4 regions of the Mesorhizobium sp. CA10 genome follow, and region 4 is predicted to be linked to each of the others. Evidence: predicted binding sites of a transcription regulator. Region 4 holds the regulator's gene; each other region holds the start of a gene.

Region 1 (5,294 bases), 360 kb from region 4:
CCCGCATCACCGAATGATGCAGCTGGAAGGCCGTCTGCAAGGCGAGCGTGGTGGTGCCGACGCCGCCGGCTGCCGGCATGAACGTATAGATATGCGATTCGGTATTCTCTTCTCGCCCCGGTCCTTGCAGCGCACGGATGACGGAACGCACGAGGTCGGCCGTGGTGATCGGCTTGACCAGGAAATCGGCGACCTTGAGCTGCACCAGGATGCGTACCGCCGCCGCGTTGAATTCCTGGGTGACGACGACCACCGGAACGCTGCCTTCCAGCCGCCGCATGACACGCTGCAGCGACTCGATTTCCTCGAGCTTGGCTGCATCCATGTCGACGATGACCGTGCCGAAGTCCGCCTCGAGGATCTCGCCGCGCAGTTCGTTGACGCTCTTTTCCAGCGTCAGAAGCTCGATGACCTCGGAGGCCGCAAAAGCCGTCCGCGTGTCCTGCAAGAACGTCCTGTCCGTCGAAACGAGCAGGATCTTCTTGGTCTTGCTGCCAGATGCCATCCTCGCCAGCCCATCAATTCGATGTTGTTGATGATGTCGTCGGTGACGACACGGAGCTGGCCTTCGCACCGACGCCAGCGCTCTCGGAACCCGGACGCTGGGCCGGCACCAGAAGCCTTGTGTTCTGCACGCCGTACTTCCAGGGATCGACCATCTGCATGGCAGTGTTGGATGCCTGCGCGTTGCCGGCCGCCAAGGTCACCCCTTCGGCGCGTACATAGTCGTCGCTGGTGCAACCGCCGGCGAAACCGGCGAGCAGCAGAGCGATGCAAACGGGGATGCGCATGCCTTAATCCTTTGGCAGATCGAGAAAGTGGCCGGACGTGGCGGCAGCCACCGGGCGGGCGGCGCTGCCGTCAGCCAGCGCCACCGGACGCTTTGACGCCGAGGCGTTCACTTCTTCGGTGTTGTTCAGGAAATAGTCGGCGGGACTTGCCGGCTGGGTGCCGTCGGTCGGCTCGACCATCTTCTTCGAGGGATCGACCGGCTTGACCAGGTAGGGCGTGACGATGATCACCAGATCGGTCTCGCGCCGCTGATAGGACTTCGAGGAAAACAGCGGGCCGAGCACCGGCAGCTTGCCGATCCCCGGCACCCGCGATGTCGTGATGTCGTTCTGCGACTGCAGGAGGCCGGCGATCATGAAGCTCTGGCCGTTCTTGAGGTCGACCGATGTCCTGGCGCGGCGCACGATGAAAGCCGGAATGGAAATGCCGCTGCTGACCTGGATGGAAGCGGACGGGTCGATCGAGGACACTTCCGGCGCGATGTCGAGGCTGACCAGCCCGTCCTTCAGCACCGTCGGCGTGAAATCGAGGCCTACGCCGTACTTCTTGTAGGTGACGCTGATCTTGCCATTGTCTTCGGAAACCGGGATCGGGAATTCGCCGCCGGCAAGGAAGCTCGCCGTCTGGCCCGAACGCGCGATTAGGTTCGGCTCCGCCAGCCGTCGCGCCAGGCCGCGTTCCTCCAGCGCCTTGATGGCGATGTCGATGGAAACGCCGTTCGACAGCAAGCTGCCGATGATCTCGCCTGTTCCGGCAGCCGTCAGGTCTCCTCCATCCGGGTTCAGCACGACTTTGCGGTTGCCGATGCCATAGGCGAAATTGGCGGCGTATTTGGCGCCGAGGTCCTGGCCGGCCTGGCGGTTGATCTCGACGAATCGGACATTGAGCTGAACCTGCTGCGAGGACGAGATGTTGACCGAGTTGATGACTTCCTCATTGCCGGAAAAGCGTGACGCAATCTTGCTGGCTTTGTCGGCGGCGACCGCATCGTCGGCTTCGCCCGACAGCACGACGCGCCCGTTCGCCGAGCCGACCTTGATCTTGGCGTCGGGAACGCTGGCGCGGATGGTGCTGGCAAGCTGGTCGGTGTCCAGCGTCACCTCGATGTCGATGGTGCCGACAAGCTGCTTGTTCTGGTCGAACAGGGCAATGCCGGTGGTACCCAGGTTGTTGCCGAGCACATAGAAGGATTTGTCGGTCAGCGGGTTGACGTTGGCGATCTCCGGATCGCCGATGACGATCTGGTAGAAGGCGGCGCTCGTCATGATCGTCTTCGGCTTGCCCTTGGCGACCTTGATCGAGGCGTTCTTGTTCGCCGAGACATAGACGACGTCATTGCCCGCCCTTGCCGGCGCGGCGACGGCAAGCACTGTCGCCGCCAGCGCAATCACGCCGAGAAGACGCCATCCCCCGGTCGTCCGAAATGTATCAAACCCGAACATCCTGCCCCGTCCCCGCCGGTCCCCACCGGCTATTGCTGCAGTTCCTGCGGCGGTTGCCGCGAAGGAACCTTGTATTCCTCGACCTTGTCGCCGCGCGTCACGATCACCGTCTTGAATTTCGGCTCGTCCTGGTCCTTCGTCACCGCATTGACGAGCGAGGCGGCGCTCGCCTGCGCATTTGCGGCAACCGAACCGCCGAAGGACGAGATGGTCGTCAGCCCGCTTTCGCTGGCGCTGGCGTCGGCGGCCGACCGCAGCGACAACGACAGCGTGCCGACGGTGCGGGCAAGCGCCACCTTCTGCGCCCCGTCGTTGGTCACCTCGATGGTCACCGAATTGGCGACTTGCGGCTCGGTCTTGCGTTCATCGGCGCCCTGTCCGACCGAGAGCACCTTGGCATCGGAGACAACGATCTCGGACGTAACGGTCGAGCCGGCAGCCCCTTGAGCATTCTTGGACACTTCCTGGATGTCCCCAGCATCGCGCGTCAGCACGACGTCGACGCGGTCTCCCGGCGTGATGAAGCCGCCGACGCCGGCGATCTCGTCGGTGCGGATGGTGACGGCCCGCATTCCCGCCGACAGCATGTTGGAAAGCGTGGCGCGGCCGTTCGGTCCCGACAGCTTGGTGAGCAGCACCGGTTCGTTGACCTCGATCGGCGACAGCACGACCCGGCTGCCGTCCGCAAGCAGCTTGTCGATTGTCGGGAAAGCGCCCTGCGGCAGCGAATCCTGCGGCCACGGAATCTCGGCGAGTTGCGGCCGTCCAAGCTCCATGCCGTAGCGCAGCGGCGCTTGCGCCACCACGATGGTCTTGAACTCGACCTTGGGCTGCTGCGGCGCCACGACGACCTTGACCTCGGCCTGAGCCTTCGCCTGGCTCTTGACCCAGAAATCCGCCGCAAAGATCGAGATCGCGCCGAAAACGGCGGCGATGCCGATCATGGTTATGGCCCTGCCCCTCACAATGGAACCCCTGACGCCCGTGGTCTTTTGTTGGTTGGGCCTCACGCTAGGCGTTAATGTTAAAGAATCAGGAATCCCGCGACCCGCCAACCGCCCTATTTCGGCCGGCTTGGTTATCGAATGGTTTTGGAATAAGAGACAGTTTGAATCCCTGAACGGAACAGGAACTCGTTCGCCCGCCAAAAGCGTGGCAGTATCCACGAATGATTCGTATTACCGGACGCTAGGCCTCGCATGGACGACAACAACGACCTCTTCGGCAAGATGGAAAAGCCGGCACAGCAAGTGCGCGCGCCCTCGCGGCCCGCCGATCCGCTGGTGCAGGCCGCGAAGCGTTCGACCGCCGCCCGCGACGGCAGCGAGGGCTACAGCGCCGCCGATATCGAGGTGCTGGAAGGGCTCGAGCCGGTGCGGCGCCGTCCGGGCATGTATATCGGCGGCACCGACGACAAGGCCATGCATCACCTGTTCGCCGAGGTCATCGACAATTCGATGGACGAAGCGGTGGCCGGCCACGCCACCTTCATCGACGTCGAGCTTTCTGCCGACGGCTTCCTGACCGTCACCGACAACGGCCGCGGCATCCCGGTCGATCCGCATCCGAAATTCAAGAAGCCAGCGCTCGAAGTCATCATGACCACGCTGCATTCGGGCGGCAAGTTCGACTCCAAGGTTTACGAGACCTCCGGCGGCTTGCACGGCGTCGGCGTCTCGGTCGTCAATGCGCTGTCCGACCACCTCGAGGTCGAGGTCGCGCGGGGTCGTCAGCTCTACCGGCAGCGTTTTTCGCGCGGCGTCCCGGTCAGTGGATTGGAGCATCTCGGCGAGGTCCACAACCGCCGCGGCACGAAGACCCGTTTCCATCCTGACGAGCAGATTTTCGGCAAGGGCGCCGCCTTCGAACCGGCGCGCCTTTACCGCATGACGCGCTCGAAGGCCTATCTGTTCGGCGGCGTCGAGATCCGCTGGACCTGCGATCCGTCGCTGATCAAGGACAAGGATCAGACGCCGGCAAAGGCCGAGTTCCATTTCCCCGGCGGCCTCAAGGACTATCTCAAGGCGACGCTGGGCGACGAATTCCAGGTCACGCGCGAGGTTTTCGCCGGGAAGAGCGACAAGCAGGGCGGCCACGGTTCGCTCGAATGGGCTGTGACCTGGTTCGGCGGCGACGGTTTCCTCAACTCCTATTGCAACACCATTCCGACCCCCGAAGGCGGCACGCATGAGGCCGGCTTCCGCAACGTGCTGACGCGCGGGTTGCGCGCTTACGCCGATCTCATCGGCAACAAGCGCGCTTCGATCATCACCACCGATGACGTGATGATCTCGGCCGCCGGCATGCTGTCGGTGTTCATCCGCGAGCCGGAATTCGTCGGCCAGACCAAGGACAGGCTGGCGACGATCGAGGCAATGCGCATCGTCGAAAACGCCCTTCGCGACCCGTTCGACCACTGGCTGGCAGACAATCCGCAGGAAGCCTCCAAGCTTCTGGACTGGGTCATCGCGCGCGCCGACGAACGCGTGCGGCGCCGCCAGGAAAAGGAAGTCTCCCGCAAAAGCGCGGTGCGCAAGCTGCGCCTTCCGGGCAAGCTTGCCGACTGCACGCAGAACGCCGCCGCCGGCGCCGAGATCTTTATCGTCGAGGGCGACTCGGCCGGCGGCTCGGCCAAGCAGGCGCGCGACCGCGCCAGCCAGGCAGTGCTGCCGCTGCGCGGCAAGATTCTCAATGTCGCCTCCGCCGGCAACGACAAGCTTGCCGCCAACCAGCAGATTTCCGATCTCATCCAGGCGCTCGGCTGCGGCACGCGTTCCAAATATCGCGACGAGGATCTGCGCTACGACCGCGTGATCATCATGACCGACGCCGACGTCGACGGCGCGCACATCGCTTCGTTGCTGATCACCTTCTTCTATCAGGAGATGCCGAACCTGATCCGCGGCGGCCATCTCTACATGGCCGTGCCGCCGCTCTATTCGATCCGGCAAGGCGGCAAGGTCGGCTACGCCCGCGACGACGCGCACAAGGACGAACTGCTGCGCACCGAGTTCACCGGGCGCGGCAAGGTCGAGATCGGCCGCTTCAAGGGCCTGGGCG
Region 2 (5,294 bases), on a different contig from region 4:
TTGGGCTATGTCGTGCGCTGGATCGACCAGGGCGTCGGCTGCTCGAAAGTGCCCGATATCAACGATGTCGGTCTGATGGAGGACCGCGCCACGCTGCGCATCTCCTCGCAGCACATCGCCAACTGGCTGCGCCACAAGGTGTGCTCGGAAATCCAGGTGAGAGACTCGCTGCAGCGCATGGCGGCGATCGTCGACCGCCAGAATGTTGGCGACCCGCTCTACCGCCCGATGGCGCCGGATTTCGACAATTCCATCGCCTTCCAGGCCGCCTGCGACTTGGTGTTCAAGGGGGCGGTGCAGCCGAACGGCTATACCGAGCCGGTGCTGCATAAGCGGCGGCTGGAGCTGAAGGCGCGCGAGCAGTAGCGCGGCGCAAGCGGACGCCGATCACGTAAACGAGATATCGAGGTGATCGGCGACCGGCCTGCAAGGCATTGACGATTTTCAGTCTACCTACTAGTTGGTAGGCAATTGAGTGAAAGGAACCGTCATGCCTGCACGAATGAACCATGCCCAGTCCTCAAACGGCTGGCTCAAAAGCTACTATTTTCTGCGGTTTGCCGTGTCGGCGGCCTGGGTCGCGGTAGCCTTCACCGTCGCGAAGTCGGTTCCGCCGCTCGCCGCCGTAATGCTGGTGGCCTACCCCGCCTGGGACGCGCTCGCGAACTATGTCGACGCGCAGCGCAGTGGCGGCTTGGGCCGCAACAAGTCGCAGCTCCTCAATTTCGCCGTCAGCATCGTCACCGCAATCGCGGTCGCTATCGCGCTTGGCCGCAGCATGAACGCGGTGCTCGCGGTCTATGGGGTCTGGGCGGTCGTCTCCGGCGCGTTTCAGCTTCTCACCGCGGCGCGTCGCTGGAAGAGTAACGGCGCCCAATGGGCGATGATCCTGAGTGGCGCGCAATCAGCGCTGGCCGGCCTCTTTTTTGTCAAGATGGCGGGCGGCGCCGAGGCCATCGGCATCGCCAATGTCGCGCCCTATGCAGCTTTCGGTGCCTTCTACTTCCTCGTGTCCGCCGTGTGGCTGTCGGTCAGCGATATCCTTCGCAAGTCGCCGCAGGCCGTGCGTTGAGATTTCCTCCGCCGGAGGTTAGGCATGTCCATGGACAAGCCCTCGAACACCGCCGATGACATACTGGCCGCCGCGCGAAGCTTCATCGTCGCCGGCGGCTATAACGGGTTCAGCTACGCCGATATCGCCGACGTGGTCGGTATCCGCAAAGCCAGCATCCATCATCATTTCCCGAGCAAGGTCGACCTGGTGCAAAGCCTGGTCAGGCGCTACCTCGAGGATGCCGTGACGGGCATGACGGAGCTAGAGCGCAGTGTGCCTGCGCCGCCTCAGTTGCTGCGCACCTATGCCGACTTCTGGGCGCAGTGCATCGAGGATGCGAGCAGGCCGATCTGCGTCTGCGCGCTGCTTGCCAGCGAGCTTCCGGCCCTTCCGCCTGAGGTGGCCGCGGAGGTCCGGGCCTATTTCCGGTTTCTCTCGGGGTGGCTGACCGGCGTTATCGAGCGCGGCGCCGCGCAAGGCACATTGACGATCGCCGCCGCGCCAAGCGTCGAAGCCGAGACCTTCATGGCGACCGTGCACGGGGCGATGATTTCCGCGCGGGCCTATGGCGATGGATCGAGCTTCGCCATGATTCTGGCACCGACGCTGCAGAAGCTGATCCCGGCGCAAGATTGAAGAGGGATGAAAGCCCGATACGCCCGCTTCACGCCGCCTGCGCCATGCGCTCCGCGCTCATGCGATAGGAGATCGCCTCGGCGAGATGGATGCGGCCGACGGTTTCGCTGGCGTCGAGGTCGGCCAGCGTGCGCGCCACCTTCAGCACGCGGTGATAGGCCCGCGCCGAGAAGCCGAGCTTTTCGCTGGCGTCCTTGAGCAGCGTCAGCCCGGCGCTATCGGGCTTGGCGATCTCCTCGATGATCGAGGGCGGGCAGTGCGCGTTGGTGGTGGCGCCCGCGCCCAGTCTTTCCAGCCTTTCGCGCTGCATGGCGCGCGCACGCGCGACGCGCTGCGCCACCGAAGCACTCGTCTCGGCCTTGTCCGGCCGGATGAGGTCGCTTGCCGAGACCGCCGGCACCTCGATCCTGAGGTCGATGCGGTCGAGCAGGGGGCCGGAAATGCGCGCCTGGTACTCGGTGCGGCAGCGGTCGCCGCGCAGGCAGCGATAGCCGGGCTCGCCCGACATGCCGCAGCGGCACGGATTCATCGCCGCCACCAGCTGGATGCGCGCCGGATAGGTGACGCGGTGGTTGGCGCGCGCGATCATGCAGTCGCCGGTTTCCAGCGGCTGGCGCAGCGCATCCAAGGTCTGCGGCGTGAATTCCGGCAACTCGTCGAGGAACAACACGCCGTGATGGGCGAGCGAGACCTCGCCCGGACGTGCGCGCAGCCCGCCGCCCACCATCGCCGCCATCGAGGCCGAATGATGCGGGGCGCGGAACGGCCGCCGATCGGTCAGCTTGCCTTCGCCGAGCTCGCCGGCGACGGAAGCGATCATCGACACTTCGAGCAGCTCCTTCGGCGCCAGCGGCGGCAGGATCGAGGGCAGGCGCTGCGCCAGCATCGACTTGCCCGAGCCCGGCGGCCCGACCATGAGAAGGTTGTGGCCGCCGGCGGCAGCCACTTCGACCGCTCGCTTGGCGCTCTCCTGGCCCTTGATGTCGGCGAGATCCGGCAGGTCGCGGGCCGCAAGCTGGATGCCGGCCTCGGGCCGCGACAGCACCTGCGTGCCGCGAAAATGGTTGGCAACGGCAATCAGGCTGCGCGGCGCAAGGATGTCGAAATCCTTGCCTGCCCAGGCCGCCTCCGGGCCGCAGGCGAAGGGACAGATCAGGCCCTTGCCTTCGGCATTGGCGCCGATCGCCGCCGGCAGCGCGCCGGCAACGCCCGTGATCGTGCCGTCGAGCGACAATTCGCCAAGCACCACATAGCCGGCCAGCATATCGCCCGGGATGGCGCCCAGCGCCGCCATCAGGCCGAGCGCGATCGGCAGGTCGTAATGGCTGCCTTCCTTGGGAAGATCGGCCGGCGCGAGGTTCACCGTCACCTTCTTCGACGGCATCGACAGGCCCGAGGCATGCAGCGCCGCCTGCACGCGCTCGCGGCTTTCGGCCACCGCCTTGTCCGGCAGGCCGACGATCTGCATGCCGACCTTACCCGGCCCGACCATCACCTGGACATCGACCGGCAAAGCCTCGATGCCCTGGAAAGCCACCGTGCGAACCCGCGCCACCATTTATCCAAAACCCCCGGCCTCAACGCGCCCGTATCCACCATCGGGCCGTGAGCGCCTACAATGCAGACAACCATAGATTTTCGAAACAAGCAAGAACATTACAGGAACATCTATCCGTGAAGATGATGGATTTCGGCCAAGCTTCTTCTGGACTAAAAGGCCGAGGCGCGCCCGAGCAGCCGCTATCGCCGCGTGCTCTCGACCTGTTGAACAAGGCGAGCAGTCCCTCCGGCAATCGGGCTGTTGCCGTCTAGGCGGTGATGAAGGCATCGACCGTGCCTGAAAGCGATCGATCGATTGCGATGTGGGGTGGAAGCCACTCCATGACAGGATATCGGAAAGGCCAAGGCATGGCGAGCCGGCGCAAAGAGCCGCTTTGCAGAAAAATCTCATTTATAAGGTCTATGAACCGCCGGCGGTCTCGCTCAACTCGTTTCAAAGTTTGCGAACGAATATAAGCCCGGGGGATTCGTCGCTCCTTCAGCGCTAAGACAGCCTCCGCGATGGATCGAGGGTCGGATGGAACTGTAAGCGAATATTCGTCATCGAGATAAAGGTCTCGACCACCATGGCTCGGGGTCGTGACAACGGGTAGCCCCGCGAGAAGATACTCTGTGCTGGCGAACATTGGTCCCTCTATTGCAGAGAGACAAATTCCCACGGCTGCACGATTTAGATGCATGTTCACATGAGCCGGCGCCAATCGAACAGGTTTGCCGGTGCTGTCAAACTCATTGATAAACACGTGACCCGGCGCGAGCTCCCTGTGCCGATTTATCCGCGCCCTTTCCGACTCCGTCGTGGATGACCCCACTGAATCACGATAAAAGACAAATGCACAACGCTCGATGCCAAGCGACAAGTCGTGGCGTTTCCACGAAGCCAGTTGCGCATTGTATATTGCATCAAATTCTACAGGGATGTCCTCGAGCGGCCTGAATATGTATTCGGAGGTTGTTGAAGTCTTGTTGTGCAGGACGGCGGCCTCACCGGACTGATTCAAGAGATCAGCCTCGGCTTGTGTGTTGGGTAGGAAGATTAGCGAGTGACGGGGGTTCCCAAGTCTATGCAGAACGGCATAGGTCCGGATCATTTTGACGCTGGAATTGTTTTCGATGGACCAGGTTGGCGAGATGAGAAACCAGGCACGGTGACTGCGTGGAAGGAGAGGCATGTGACTTGCCAATCCAAGGGGCGTACCGGACATTCCCGAATAGGATATGAACGGATCGTCCGACAGCAAACTTGCCTGAAGAGCAGGTTGCGACTTCGCGGAAGAGTACCACCCTTTCCGGAGATAGCGGCGATGACGCAACATTGCTCCGACAATCTCGGATACGGTAGGAGGCCGATATCCGTGCTGCAGAGTCAACATGCGGCAATTACGCGGCCGACTTCAGCCGCTTCCCCTCAACGCAATCCCAGAACAGGCTGGCGATATCCGCCCCGCCAAAGCGCTGCACTTCGCGCACGCCGGTCGGCGAGGTCACGTTGATCTCGGTCATGTAGTCGCCGATCACGTCGATGCCGACCAGGATGAAGCCGCGCTCCCTGAGCGCCGGTCCGATGCGGGCGCAGATCTCGCGCTCGCGCTCCGTCAGCTCGGTCTTCTCGGCGCGGCCGCCGACATGCATGTTGGAGCGCGAATCGTGCTCGGCCGGCACGCGGTTGATAGCGCCCACCGGCTCGCCGTCGATTAGGATGATGCGCTTGTCGCCCTTGCGCACGTCCTTGAGATAACGCTGCACGATATAGGGCTCGCGGAACAGTTGGCCGAACATTTCGAGCAGCGAGGCGAGATTGCGGTCGGCCTCGTGCAGATGAAAGATGCCGGCGCCGCCATTGCCGTAGAGCGGCTTGACGATGATGTCGCCGAACTCCTTGCGGAAGGCCGCCACTTCCTGGGGGTCCTTGGTGATCAGCGTTTCCGGCATCAGGTCCGGGAACTCGGTGACGAAGATCTTCTCCGGGCTGTTGCGCACCCAGGCTGGGTCGTTGACCACCAGCGTCTTCGGATGGATGCGCTCCAATATGTGCGTGGTGGTG
Region 3 (5,294 bases), on a different contig from region 4:
GCGCTCCGAGACATGGATGTTGGAGGCATAGGCATTGGCCATCACCGCGTCGCGGCCAAGCACATGCTGCGGGCGGGCGAGGAAGCCCTTCAGGATCGCGAACTCGATCGCCGTCAAGATGAGCGGCTTGCCGTCGAAGCTGGCTTCATGGCTTGCCGGGACGAGCATGAGCTTGCCATGCGCGAATTGACGCTCGTCGGCTTCTTCTTCGACCGGCGCCGGACGCGCGCGCCGCAGGATGACGTTGACACGGGCGACCAGCTCGCGCGGGCTGAACGGTTTCGTCACATAATCATCGCCGCCCATCTCCAGCCCGAGCACCCGGTCGATCTCCTCGTCGCGCGCGGACAAAAACAGCACCGGCACGTCGTACTTTTGCCGCAACCTGCGGCAGACCTCCAGCCCGTCCATCTCCGGCATGCCGATATCGAGCACGATGAGATCGGGCGCGCGGCGCTCGACCGCTTGCAGCGCCGCTGCGCCGTCGGCGACGGCGGCCGTCTTCATGCCGGCCTTTTCCAGCGCGAAGCAGATGATCTCGCGGATATGCGGGTCGTCGTCAGCGACGAGAATGTTGTGCGGCATGAAATCAGCGGCCCGGCGCGTAAGGTTGGATGACGGCAGGATTAGAGCAATTCCAGGGAAAAGTGCGAAATTGTTTTCGGTCGGGAGTGGAGCGGCCTCGGGGCGAAAAGCAGGATACCCGCCCCATGGCATGGTCTTTGCGGCTCGACGAGCCACCAGCCGTCATTGCGGAGCCGGCGCGGCAGCGACCAGCGGGATGTGTGACGTGTTCGCATGACGCCGGTTTCGCCGGCCGGTGCGGTAAGTGCGCGGCGGAATCCTGGAGCTTTTCAGCAGGGATTTGCAGATTTAGTGCAGGCAGGTCGCCTTTTCGGCGGGATAGTCGCGTAGGGCGCTCCCCCTCTCCGTCTCGGCTTCGCCGAGCCACCTCTCCCCCGCCTCTGGCGGGGGCGAGGAACCCAGGCCTGCGAAGGTCGCGCGCCCTCGGCGATTAGCGTTTCCTCGCCCCCATAAAGTGGGGGAGAGGTGGCTCGGCGCGCAGCGTCGAGACGGAGCGGGGGCTGGCGCCGCCATATGCGATTGTCCTGTCCCCTCCGCCTTGCCTCATCCGCCATCACCCGGCATAGATCGGCGATGGCTCAAGAACCCTACCGCCCGCGCCGCTCTGTGCTTTACATTCCCGCCTCCAACGACAAGGCGTTTGCCAAGCTTGGCTCCCTGGCCTGCGACGCCGTCATCATCGATCTCGAGGATGCCGTCCTGCCCGCCGGCAAAAAAGTGGCGCGCGACAAGATTGCCGGCATCCTGGCTGCGCGCCCCGAACGGCGCTGCGAGATGGTAGTGCGCATCAATCCTTTGGCCAGCGAATGGGGCACCCACGACCTCCTGGCAGTGGCCAAGGCCGAACCCGAAGGCATTCTTCTGCCCAAGATCGCCACGCCGCGCGACATCCTCGAGGCCGGCGACCTGCTCGACGACAATTTCGCGCCGGACAGCGTGAAACTATGGGCGATGGTCGAGACGCCCAAGGCGCTGCTCAACATCGGCGCCATCGCCGAACTCGGCCGCGATCCGGCTTCGAGGCTGGCTTGTTTCGTGACCGGAACGAATGACCTGGTGAAGGCGACCGGCATTCTGGCGACGCCCGACCGGCGCTATCTGATGCCGTGGCTGATGCAGCTGGTGCTTGCGGCGCGGGCCGGCGGTCTCGATGTCATCGACGGCGTCGCCAATGATTTTCGCGATCTCGACGCTTTTGCCCGCGAATGCGCCGACGGTGCGGCCATGGGTTTCGACGGCAAGTCGCTGATCCATCCCGCCCAGATCGAGCCGGCGAACCGCGCCTTTTCACCGTCGCCCGAGAGGCTGGCTGCGGCCCGTGCGATCAAGGATGCGTTCGCGCGGCCCGAGAATGCCGGCAAGGGCGTGATTGCGATGGACGGGCGCATGGTCGAACGGCTGCATCTGGCGGAAGCCGAGAAACTTCTGGCGAAGGCCGCGATCATCGGCGCATGATGCGCCGGTCTTCAAGATAGGCTCGATAAATGAAACTCTACCGCTTTCTGTCCGGTCCGGACGATTCAACTTTCTGCCACAAGGTGACGGCAGCCCTGAACAAGGGCTGGCACCTGTTCGGCTCGCCGACCTATGCCTTTGACCAGCAGACGAAGTCGATGCGCTGCGGCCAGGCCGTAGTGAAGGATGTCGAAGGCCAGGACTACACAGCCGACACCAAGCTCAGCGACTGGTAGGAGGGCAGCAGGCTCTCTCATTCGTCATCCTAGGGCGTAGCGACGCGAAGCGGAGCGCAGACCCTAGGATCCATTCCGTTCCCTCTGCCGAAGGGCGCGGCGGGCCAGAATATAGGGAAATTGCGGTGTCGGGCGGCAGGCGTTCCGTTCTGCACCGCGGGCTTGGTGCTGATGGAATGGCATGGATCCTAGGGTCTACGCGCGTCGCTTCGCTCCTTGCTTCGCCCTAGGATGACGAAGTGCGTGCTCACCCAGCCGCCGCCTGCTCCGCCGCCTCCTCGATCCGCTCCATATCGTCGTCCGACAGGCCAAAATGGTGGCCGATCTCATGGATCAGCACATGGGTGACGATGTCGCCCATCGTCTCTTCATTCTCGGCCCAGTAGTCGAGGATGGCGCGGCGATAGAGCGTGATGCGGTTTGGACCTTCGCCGGTCTGCGGGTTCCAGCGCTCGGCGATGCCGCGCCCCTCGAACAGGCCGAGCAGGTCGAAGGGCGTCTCCAGCGACAGATCGTCCATGATCTCGTCGGTCGGGAACTCGGCGATCTGGATGATGATCTCGCCGGTGAGCTTGCGGAACTCGTCCGGCAGATGGGCATAGGCCTCCAGCGCCAGAAGCTCCATCTCGTCCATCGACGGCGAGAGCTGGTCGTGCCAGGTGCGGGTCTTGTAGATGCGGGCCATGAAATGTCCTTTAATCCCGGCATATAGGCTTTCACGCCGATTGAGGCAAATGGACCGGCTGGGGTGTTCGCTTTCAAGGTAAAAGACGAAGGAATAAATTCCTTGCGAGTCTGCTTGACTCTTCCGGGCGCCTCTGGAATCTATAGGAACATAACAGGAACAATTGCTGCTGGAAGTGAACGTCATGGCGATGAGCGCCGTGGCGCGGGACACTATTTTTGCCCTGCGCCGCCAGATCGCGAAGATCGAGGGAACGCTGCCCGAGCGCCTGCAGGCGCCCTCGGGGTGCGCGCCCGAAGCAATTCCAGGAAAAGTGCGAAGCAGTTTTCCCTCCGGAATGGCGCAAAACCAAACATCCAACGATGCCGCCGGGCCGGACATGACGATTGTCCGGCGCGGCCTTGCCGTGGCTTCGGCGGATGCCTTCCTGCACACCGGCATCGATAGGCTCGATGCAGCGCTTGGCGGCGGCCTACCCAAGGCGGCGCTCAGCGAAATCCATGGCCTGGAGACCCGCGATGCCGGCGCCGTTGCCGGCTTTGCGCTGTCGCTCGTAAGCCTGGTCCTCAGGGAGAAGCAGGGTCTGCCGATCCTCTGGGTCGGCACGGCGGAAATCTTCCACGAGGCCGGCATGCCCTATGCCAGGGGCCTTCATGCCCTGTTCGGCATCGAGCCTGGGCAATTGCTGTTTTCCGAGGCGCCGAAGCTGCTCGACGCGCTGTGGATTGCCGAGGAGGCCGCCCGCATGACGGCCTTTGCCGCGGTCATCCTCGAGATCCGCGGCAGTCCGCGGCTTCTCGACCTCACCGCCACGCGCCGGCTGCATGCGCGGGCCCGGAGCGCCGGCCGGCCGCTGCTGTTGCTGCGCCAGGCCGGCGAGGCCGATCCCACCGCCGCTCCGGTGCGCCTCATCGTTTCGGCGGCGCCCGCGGCAAGCCGCGAGACCCTCGCCGGGCCGCTCGCCGGCTCGATCGGCCGCCCCGCCTTCAAAGTCGATATCGGCAAGAGCCGCACGGCCCTGCCTGGACAGTTCACACTGGAGTGGAACCCCGATGAGCACGCTTTTGCAGAAAGAACAGAGAATTCTGTCGCTGTGGTTCCCGCATCTGGCCGCGGAGCGGATCCTGCGCCAGCGTCTGGGGCGGTCCTGGCGTTCCCGGCCCTCGCATCGCCTGCCGTCGCTTCAGCCGCCGCTGGTGATCAGCCATCGCGACAACAACACCCAGCGCATCGCAGCCCTCGACGAGCGGGCTGAGGCGCTCAGATTGAAGCGCGGCATGGGCATCGCCGATGCGCGCGCCATGCATCCCTCGATCGATGTGGTCGAGGCAGATCCGGAAGCCGACCGCCGCCTGCTCGAAGGCCTTGCCGACTGGTGCGACCGCTACACGCCACTGGTGGCGATCGACGGCGAGGACGGGCTGTTCCTCGACGTTACCGGCTGCACGCATCTGTTCGGCGGCGAGCGCGCCATGCAGGACGAGATCCTCGCCCGCTTCTTCCAGCAGGGCTTCGATGTCCGCGCCGGGTTGGCCTCGACGCCGGGCGCCGCCTGGGCGGCGGCGCGCTTCCATGGCGATCGCATCGTAGCCGGCGGCGAGGAGGAGGCGCTGCTTTCGCCGCTGCCCTTGTCGGCGCTGCGCATCGCGCCGGAGACCCGCGCCAGCCTGGAAAGTGTGGGCCTGCGCACCGCCGGCGCGGTGATGGCAGCACCCCGCGCGCCGCTCGCCCGCCGTTTCGGCGCCACCTTGCTTCTGCGCCTCGACCAGGCGCTCGGCCGCCTCGACGAGGCCGTGTCGCCGCGCCTTCCCGTGGCGCCGCTCTCGGTCGAGCGCCATCTTGCCGAGCCGGTCGTGCTCACCGACGACATCGAGCGGCTGGTGAGCCGGCTGGCGATCGCCTTGAAGACCGACCTCGAACGCCGCGGCGAGGGCGCAAGGACGCTGGCGCTGCTTCTCTTCCGCGTCGATGGCGCCGTCAACCGCATCGCCGTCGGCACCTCCCGCCCGATGCGCGAGCCGCGGCTGATCCAAAGACTGTTCCATGAGCGGCTCACCGCGCTGGAGCAGAGCATCGACGCCGGCTTCGGCTTCGATCTCGTGCGGCTGTCCGTGCTGTCGGTCGCGGCCTTCGACTTGGCTCAGGGCGACCTCACCGGCGAGACCGACGACGATGACGCCGACATCGCGCTCTTTGCCGACCGCGTCCGCGCCCGTCTCGGCGAAGCCGCCGTGCTGAAGCCGGTGGTCGTCGAAAGCCATCTGCCGGAACGCGCCGTCAAAACCGTATCTTTCGCCGAAGCGCCGCAAGGACGCGCCCCGGCGGCCGGACGG
Region 4 (5,294 bases):
TGTCGGACATGGAACTCTCGAGGAAGCGCTGAAAAATGCATGTTTCGCGCAGACTTCCACGCGACCGGCGTTCATGTAGCATAGGCGGTCTGGGGCGCAAGGGGCAGACCCGATGGCTGGACGTGGCCGGGGCGCGGAGGAGAGCGGGGGAACGACAGCAGGCGTCAGCGAACGCCTGATGTTTGCTCATGCCGTGCTCGAAGAGGGAACGCCGCTTTCGCTTCCGGCGCCGCGTCCGCCAACCGGGCTTCTGCCGACTGGCGGCGACACGTTACCGCCAGCCTCGCCGACAGCCAACGACGGCCGGATCCGCAGACAGCTTGGCCGCGTTTCGCTTCCTGCTCTGCGCCGAAGCGTTGCGGTCGCCGCCGCCACCGAGCTCGACCGTGGCGTCGGCTTTCTGCTGGTGCCGGTGTTCCTGGCAGCCGGCGTGATCTGTTACTTCTCGCTGAGCGCCGAGCCGGACCTCTACAGGCCGCTCGCGGCGGTCGCCCTGATGGCGGTCTGCGCGGCGGTCTCGCGTTCCCGGCACAGAACGCACCTTGTCTTCATGGCGGCGTTTTTCTGCGCCTTGGGCTTTCTCGCGGCCAAGGTCGAGACCTGGCGGATGGCGACCCCGATGCTAGGTTCCGAAATCCAGACACGGCTGACGGGCCGCCTCGTCACTGCCGAGGCGATGGCCAACGGCCGTGTCCGGCTCACCATAGATCTGATATCCACGGAGCGTCCGAAGCTGCGCTACGCGCCGGACCGCATCAGGCTGTCGGCGCGCAGGATCCCGTCCGACATGACAGCCGGGTCGATGCTGACCGGCTATGCCAAGCTGCTGCCGCCGACAGGTCCGGTCAGGCCGGACAGCTACGACTTTTCGTTCGACAGCTATTTTGCCGGCATCGGCGCCAGCGGCTTTTTCCTGGGCGATCCGAAACTTGTCGCGTCGACCCCGACTGCGGCAACGGAAGTGCCGTTTGGCGCGCGCGTGGCATCGGCCATAGAAAATGCTCGCGAGGGGATTGCCGACCACATCAGGAGCAGCATCGGCGGTTCCGAGGGCGAGATCGCGGCGGCGCTGATCGTCGGCGTTCGTGCCGGCATTCCGGAAGCCATCAACGAGTCGATGCGACGGACCGGCATCTACCACATCATTTCGATCTCCGGCCTGCACATGGCGCTGGTCGCCGGCACGATCATGGTCCTGCTACGCGGCGCCTTCGCGCTGTTTCCGGATTTCTCGTCGCGCCGGCCGGTGAAGAAATATGCCGCTGGCATCGCGCTGGCGTCGATCGCCGCCTATCTCGTGATCTCCGGCATCGTGGTGGCGGCCGAGCGAAGCTTCATCATGCTTGGCGTGATGCTGGTCGCCGTGCTTTTCGACCGCGCAGCGCTGACCATGCGCAACCTGGCGATCTCTGCCATCGCCGTCATCCTGGTCTCGCCGCACGAAGTGGTCGGCCCGAGCTTCCAGATGTCCTTCGCTGCCACCGCCGCCCTGGTCGGCGCCTATGCCGGCTTCGCCGACTATCGCGCCGGCAAAACGACCGCGCCGCCGGCAAAGCGTTCGTTTCTCGGGTTCCTATCGCGAAAACTGGCGATTGGAGCGGGTGGCGCCGCCGTGACGTCGCTCATCGCGGGCAGCGCGACATTGTTGTTTGCCATCTGGCACTTCCAGCGGGTGTCGCCGCTCAGCCTGCTGGCCAATCTGGCGGTCATGCCGATCGTCTCACTGATCGTCATCCCGTTCGCCGTGCTGAGCGCGCTGGCCATGCCCTTCGGCTTCGACGGTCCGTTCCTCTTTGTCATGGGCAAAGGCCTGACGGCGATGATCGCCATTTCGGCATGGATTTCCGAGCGCTCACCGGTCGACGCCGTGGGGCTGATCTCAATCCAGTCGGTGCTGCTGGCGACGGTCGCGCTGGTCATCGCGACGATGGCCACCACCTGGCTGAGGCTTGCCGCCGTACCTTTCGCGCTCGCTGCGCTGCTGGCCATTCCGCATGTCCGCACACCGGACGTGCTTATCTCGGAGGATGCGCATCTGGTGGCGATGCCGATCGGCGGCGGCGAGCTTGCCGTCAATCGCGAACGCTCCAACGAGTTCACCACCGACAACTGGAAACGGGCGCTGAAAGCCGAGGAGATCGTGCCGCCGGAAAGGTTCGCCAAAGATACGCTGGACATTGCCGATCCCGTCGACCTGCCGCCCGGCTCGCCCTTCTATTGCAGCGGCGATCTCTGCATCGGCCGGCATCCTTCCGGCGCGATCGTCGCGCTCGCCGAGACCCGCGACGCCGCCCGGCCGGCCTGCGGTTTCGCCGACCTCATCGTCATCAACGACGCCACGGCCTATAACCCATGCCGCGATCCGCGTGTGCTCGTCGTCACCAAGCGGCAGCTGGCGCGCGACGGCAGCGCCGCCGTTTTCTTCGATCCGCAATCGGCAACCGCGCGGCCAACCGTCCGCCACGCGGTCGTAGAACCATACCGACCCTGGCACGAGCAGCGAAAATACACGCGCGAGGCGAGGGGACTGGCGCCCTATAAGCAGCCGGAAAAACCAGCCGCCGCACCGGCCCAATAGACTGTCGTTCGGGCGAAGAAGGCCGGCCAGTTCTGCTCAGTAGCGGCGGATGAGTCCCACGAGCTTGCCTTGAACCTTGACCCGGTCCGGTCCGAAGATCCGGGTCTCATAGGCTGGGTTGGCGGCCTCGAGCGCGATCGAGGCACCCTTGCGGCGGAAACGCTTAAGCGTCGCCTCCTCATCGTCGACCAGCGCCACCACGATCTCACCCGGGCTTGCGGTGTTGGCATTGCGGATGATGACGGTGTCGCCATCGAAGATGCCGGCCTCGATCATCGAGTCGCCCTTGACCTCCAACGCGTAATACTCGCCGCCCATGATCATGTCCGGCGGCACCGAGATCGAATGCGTCTGGTGCTGGATGGCGTCAATCGGCACGCCGGCGGCGATGCGGCCCATCACCGGAATGGATACGGCCGCCGCGGCCTCGTCGTCATTGCTTGGCGTCGGGGTGCGCGATGGCGTCGTTGGCTTGACCTGGCGACTGAGATTGCCTTGGCCGCCTTGGATGATGCTCGGCGAAAACTTCTTCGCGGCATTCAGGCCAGGCGCGATCGAGTCGGGCAGGCGCAGCACTTCCAGCGCGCGCGCCCGGTTCGGCAGCCGGCGAATGAAGCCGCGTTCTTCCAGCGCCGTGATCAGCCGGTGGATGCCGGACTTGGAGGCAAGGTCGAGCGCCTCCTTCATCTCATCGAATGATGGAGGAATCCCGCTCTCCTTCAGGCGTTCATGGATGAACATCAGGAGTTCATGTTGTTTGCGCGTCAGCATCGGCGGCCCCCACGGGTTCTGAAACCAGAATCAGAAAAACAAACCCAGAACAAACACTATCTGTTCCAGTTGTGTTCCGCAACCGTTTAAAGTTTAGTGAATTTGTTAACGCTGCCGAAACAATGTCGCATCCGGTGATGCCTTGGCCGCCCTTGTAGGACAGCGGCATTGATTCCGCTCGATTTTGGAGCTTCGTTAAGCTGAAACAAGAGCCGACACGATCACGAAGCGGCGGATGGGATCACGTCGGCTCGTTCCGTAAGCGCGCCGCACCGTGAACGAAACGAATCCAAAATGCCAACCTTGGCGAAGTTCCGATCCGCAGTCTTCGCCGTCTATGGACCAGCTAACATAGGACCAAAGGTTCTTGCCCTGTCGCCGAGGGTGGTGAGACAACCCCCTTGGCCAGATCGAAACGGAGGGGGCAGCACAATGAGGGGAATTCCTGATCTCGCCGAAGTCGAGGCGATGGATGCCGCGGATCCGCTGCGCGCCATGCGCGATCGCTTCGTCTTGCCGGAAGACGTCATATACCTCGACGGCAATTCGCTGGGCGCTGCTTCGATCGACGCCTTCAGCGAGATCGAGACTGCCGCGAGGCAGGAATGGGCGCGGGATCTCATTCGCGCCTGGAACACCGCCGGCTGGTTCGATATGCCCATCGAGCTGGGTGACCAGCTAGGACGGCTGATCGGCGCGAAACCCGGCCAGACGGTCGTTTGCGACACGACTTCGATCAACATCTACAAGGTCCTGCATGCGGCACTTACAATGCGGCCCGAGCGTTCGGTGATCGTTGCCGAGGGCGACAGCTTTCCGACCGACCTCTACATGGCGGAAGGCGTCGCATCGACGCGGCCCGGCACGGTGCTGCGGCTCGAAGGCGCCGATGCCCCGACGATTGAGGAACTGGTCGACGATCGCGTCGCGGTCATCCTGGTCAACCACGTCAACTACAAATCCGGCCGGCTGCGCGACATGGCGGCGCTCACCCGCAAGGCTCATGAAGCCGGCGCGCTGATCGTCTGGGACCTCTGCCACACGGCGGGTGCGCTGCCGGTGGATCTCGACGGCTCTAATGCCGATTTCGCCATTGGCTGCACCTACAAGTATCTCAATGGCGGGCCGGGCTCGCCAGCCTTCATCTACGCCGCGAACCGCCACCACCGCGACATTCGCCAGCCGCTCAGCGGCTGGTGGGGCCATGCCCGGCCTTTCGCGTTCGAGCAGGGCTACGCCGCGGGCACGGGCATCCGGCGGTTCCTGTGCGGAACGCAGCCGGTGCTGTCGATGCGCGCGCTGAAAGGCGCGCTGGATATGTGGAACGATGTCGACATCAGGGCCGTGCGGGGAAAAAGCGTCGCGCTGACGGACCTGTTCATCCGGCTTGTCGAAGCCAAATGCGGCGGCTTCGGTCTTGAGCTGGAGAGCCCGCGCTCAGGCGCAGAACGCGGCAGCCAGGTATCGTTCGCCCATCCAAATGGCTACCAGGTGATGCGCGCCTTGATCGAGCGCGGCGTGATTGGCGATTTCCGCGCGCCATCCACCATTCGTTTCGGCTTCACGCCGCTCTATGTCGGTTACCGCGATGTCTGGAATGCGGTCGAGGTGCTGCAGGACATCCTGCGCACTGGCATCTGGCAAGACGCGCGCTTTGCCGTCAAAGCGACCGTTACCTGACTTTGAATCGGCGATGCCGAACAAACGACCTGATCGCGGAGGCACCGTTGCTGGGACATCGCATTGCCGACTGGGACGACGCCTACGCAAATGGCGCAAATATCGCGGGCGGCGACCGCTGGCCGGCGGCGTGGGATGGGCCGGCGCGGGCATTCCGCGAAAGGCTGCTGTCAGAGGGCAGGGCGCGGCTCGATGTTGTCTACGGCGAAGCGCCGCGCAATCGCTTCGACCTTTTTCTCCCGTCTGCGGCGCCAAAGGGGCTCGT

The links. Region 4 encodes LexA, which represses DNA repair genes until DNA is damaged. Its sites were predicted from a motif close to TGTTCNNNNTGTGTTCNG; they were not measured.
Region 1: a site for LexA is predicted at 3,351-3,368, ahead of parE (DNA topoisomerase IV subunit B). Genes of this name have one in related genera too.
Region 2: a site for LexA is predicted at 3,340-3,357, ahead of LB535_RS23265 (YifB family Mg chelatase-like AAA ATPase). Genes of this name have one in related genera too.
Region 3: a site for LexA is predicted at 3,106-3,123, ahead of LB535_RS24245 (ImuA family protein). Genes of this name have one in related genera too.

What each region holds. Positions count from the first base shown of each region.
Region 1 is NZ_JAIUHV010000003.1:255,314-260,607, reverse strand. It holds gene LB535_RS08245 (CpaE family protein) at 1-505, opposite strand, end outside; gene LB535_RS08240 (hypothetical protein) at 519-791, opposite strand; gene LB535_RS08235 (type II and III secretion system protein family protein) at 795-2,234, opposite strand; gene cpaB (Flp pilus assembly protein CpaB) at 2,264-3,178, opposite strand; gene parE (DNA topoisomerase IV subunit B) at 3,434-5,294, shown strand, end outside.
Region 2 is NZ_JAIUHV010000012.1:114,868-120,161, forward strand. It holds gene LB535_RS23250 (malate synthase G) at 1-366, shown strand, start outside; gene LB535_RS23255 (DUF308 domain-containing protein) at 491-1,072, shown strand; gene LB535_RS23260 (TetR/AcrR family transcriptional regulator) at 1,103-1,690, shown strand; gene LB535_RS23265 (YifB family Mg chelatase-like AAA ATPase) at 1,719-3,248, opposite strand; gene LB535_RS23270 (glycosyltransferase) at 3,499-4,251, opposite strand; gene gshB (glutathione synthase) at 4,631-5,294, opposite strand, start outside.
Region 3 is NZ_JAIUHV010000013.1:103,268-108,561, forward strand. It holds gene LB535_RS24225 (response regulator transcription factor) at 1-585, opposite strand, end outside; gene LB535_RS24230 (HpcH/HpaI aldolase/citrate lyase family protein) at 1,159-2,040, shown strand; gene LB535_RS24235 (DUF1737 domain-containing protein) at 2,070-2,276, shown strand; gene LB535_RS24240 (metallopeptidase family protein) at 2,524-2,961, opposite strand; gene LB535_RS24245 (ImuA family protein) at 3,146-4,216, shown strand; gene LB535_RS24250 (DUF6504 family protein) at 4,158-5,294, shown strand, end outside.
Region 4 is NZ_JAIUHV010000003.1:610,991-616,284, forward strand. It holds gene gltX (glutamate--tRNA ligase) at 1-10, opposite strand, end outside; gene LB535_RS09975 (ComEC/Rec2 family competence protein) at 113-2,578, shown strand; gene lexA (transcriptional repressor LexA) at 2,615-3,349, opposite strand; gene kynU (kynureninase) at 3,782-5,029, shown strand; gene LB535_RS09990 (alpha/beta hydrolase) at 5,077-5,294, shown strand, end outside.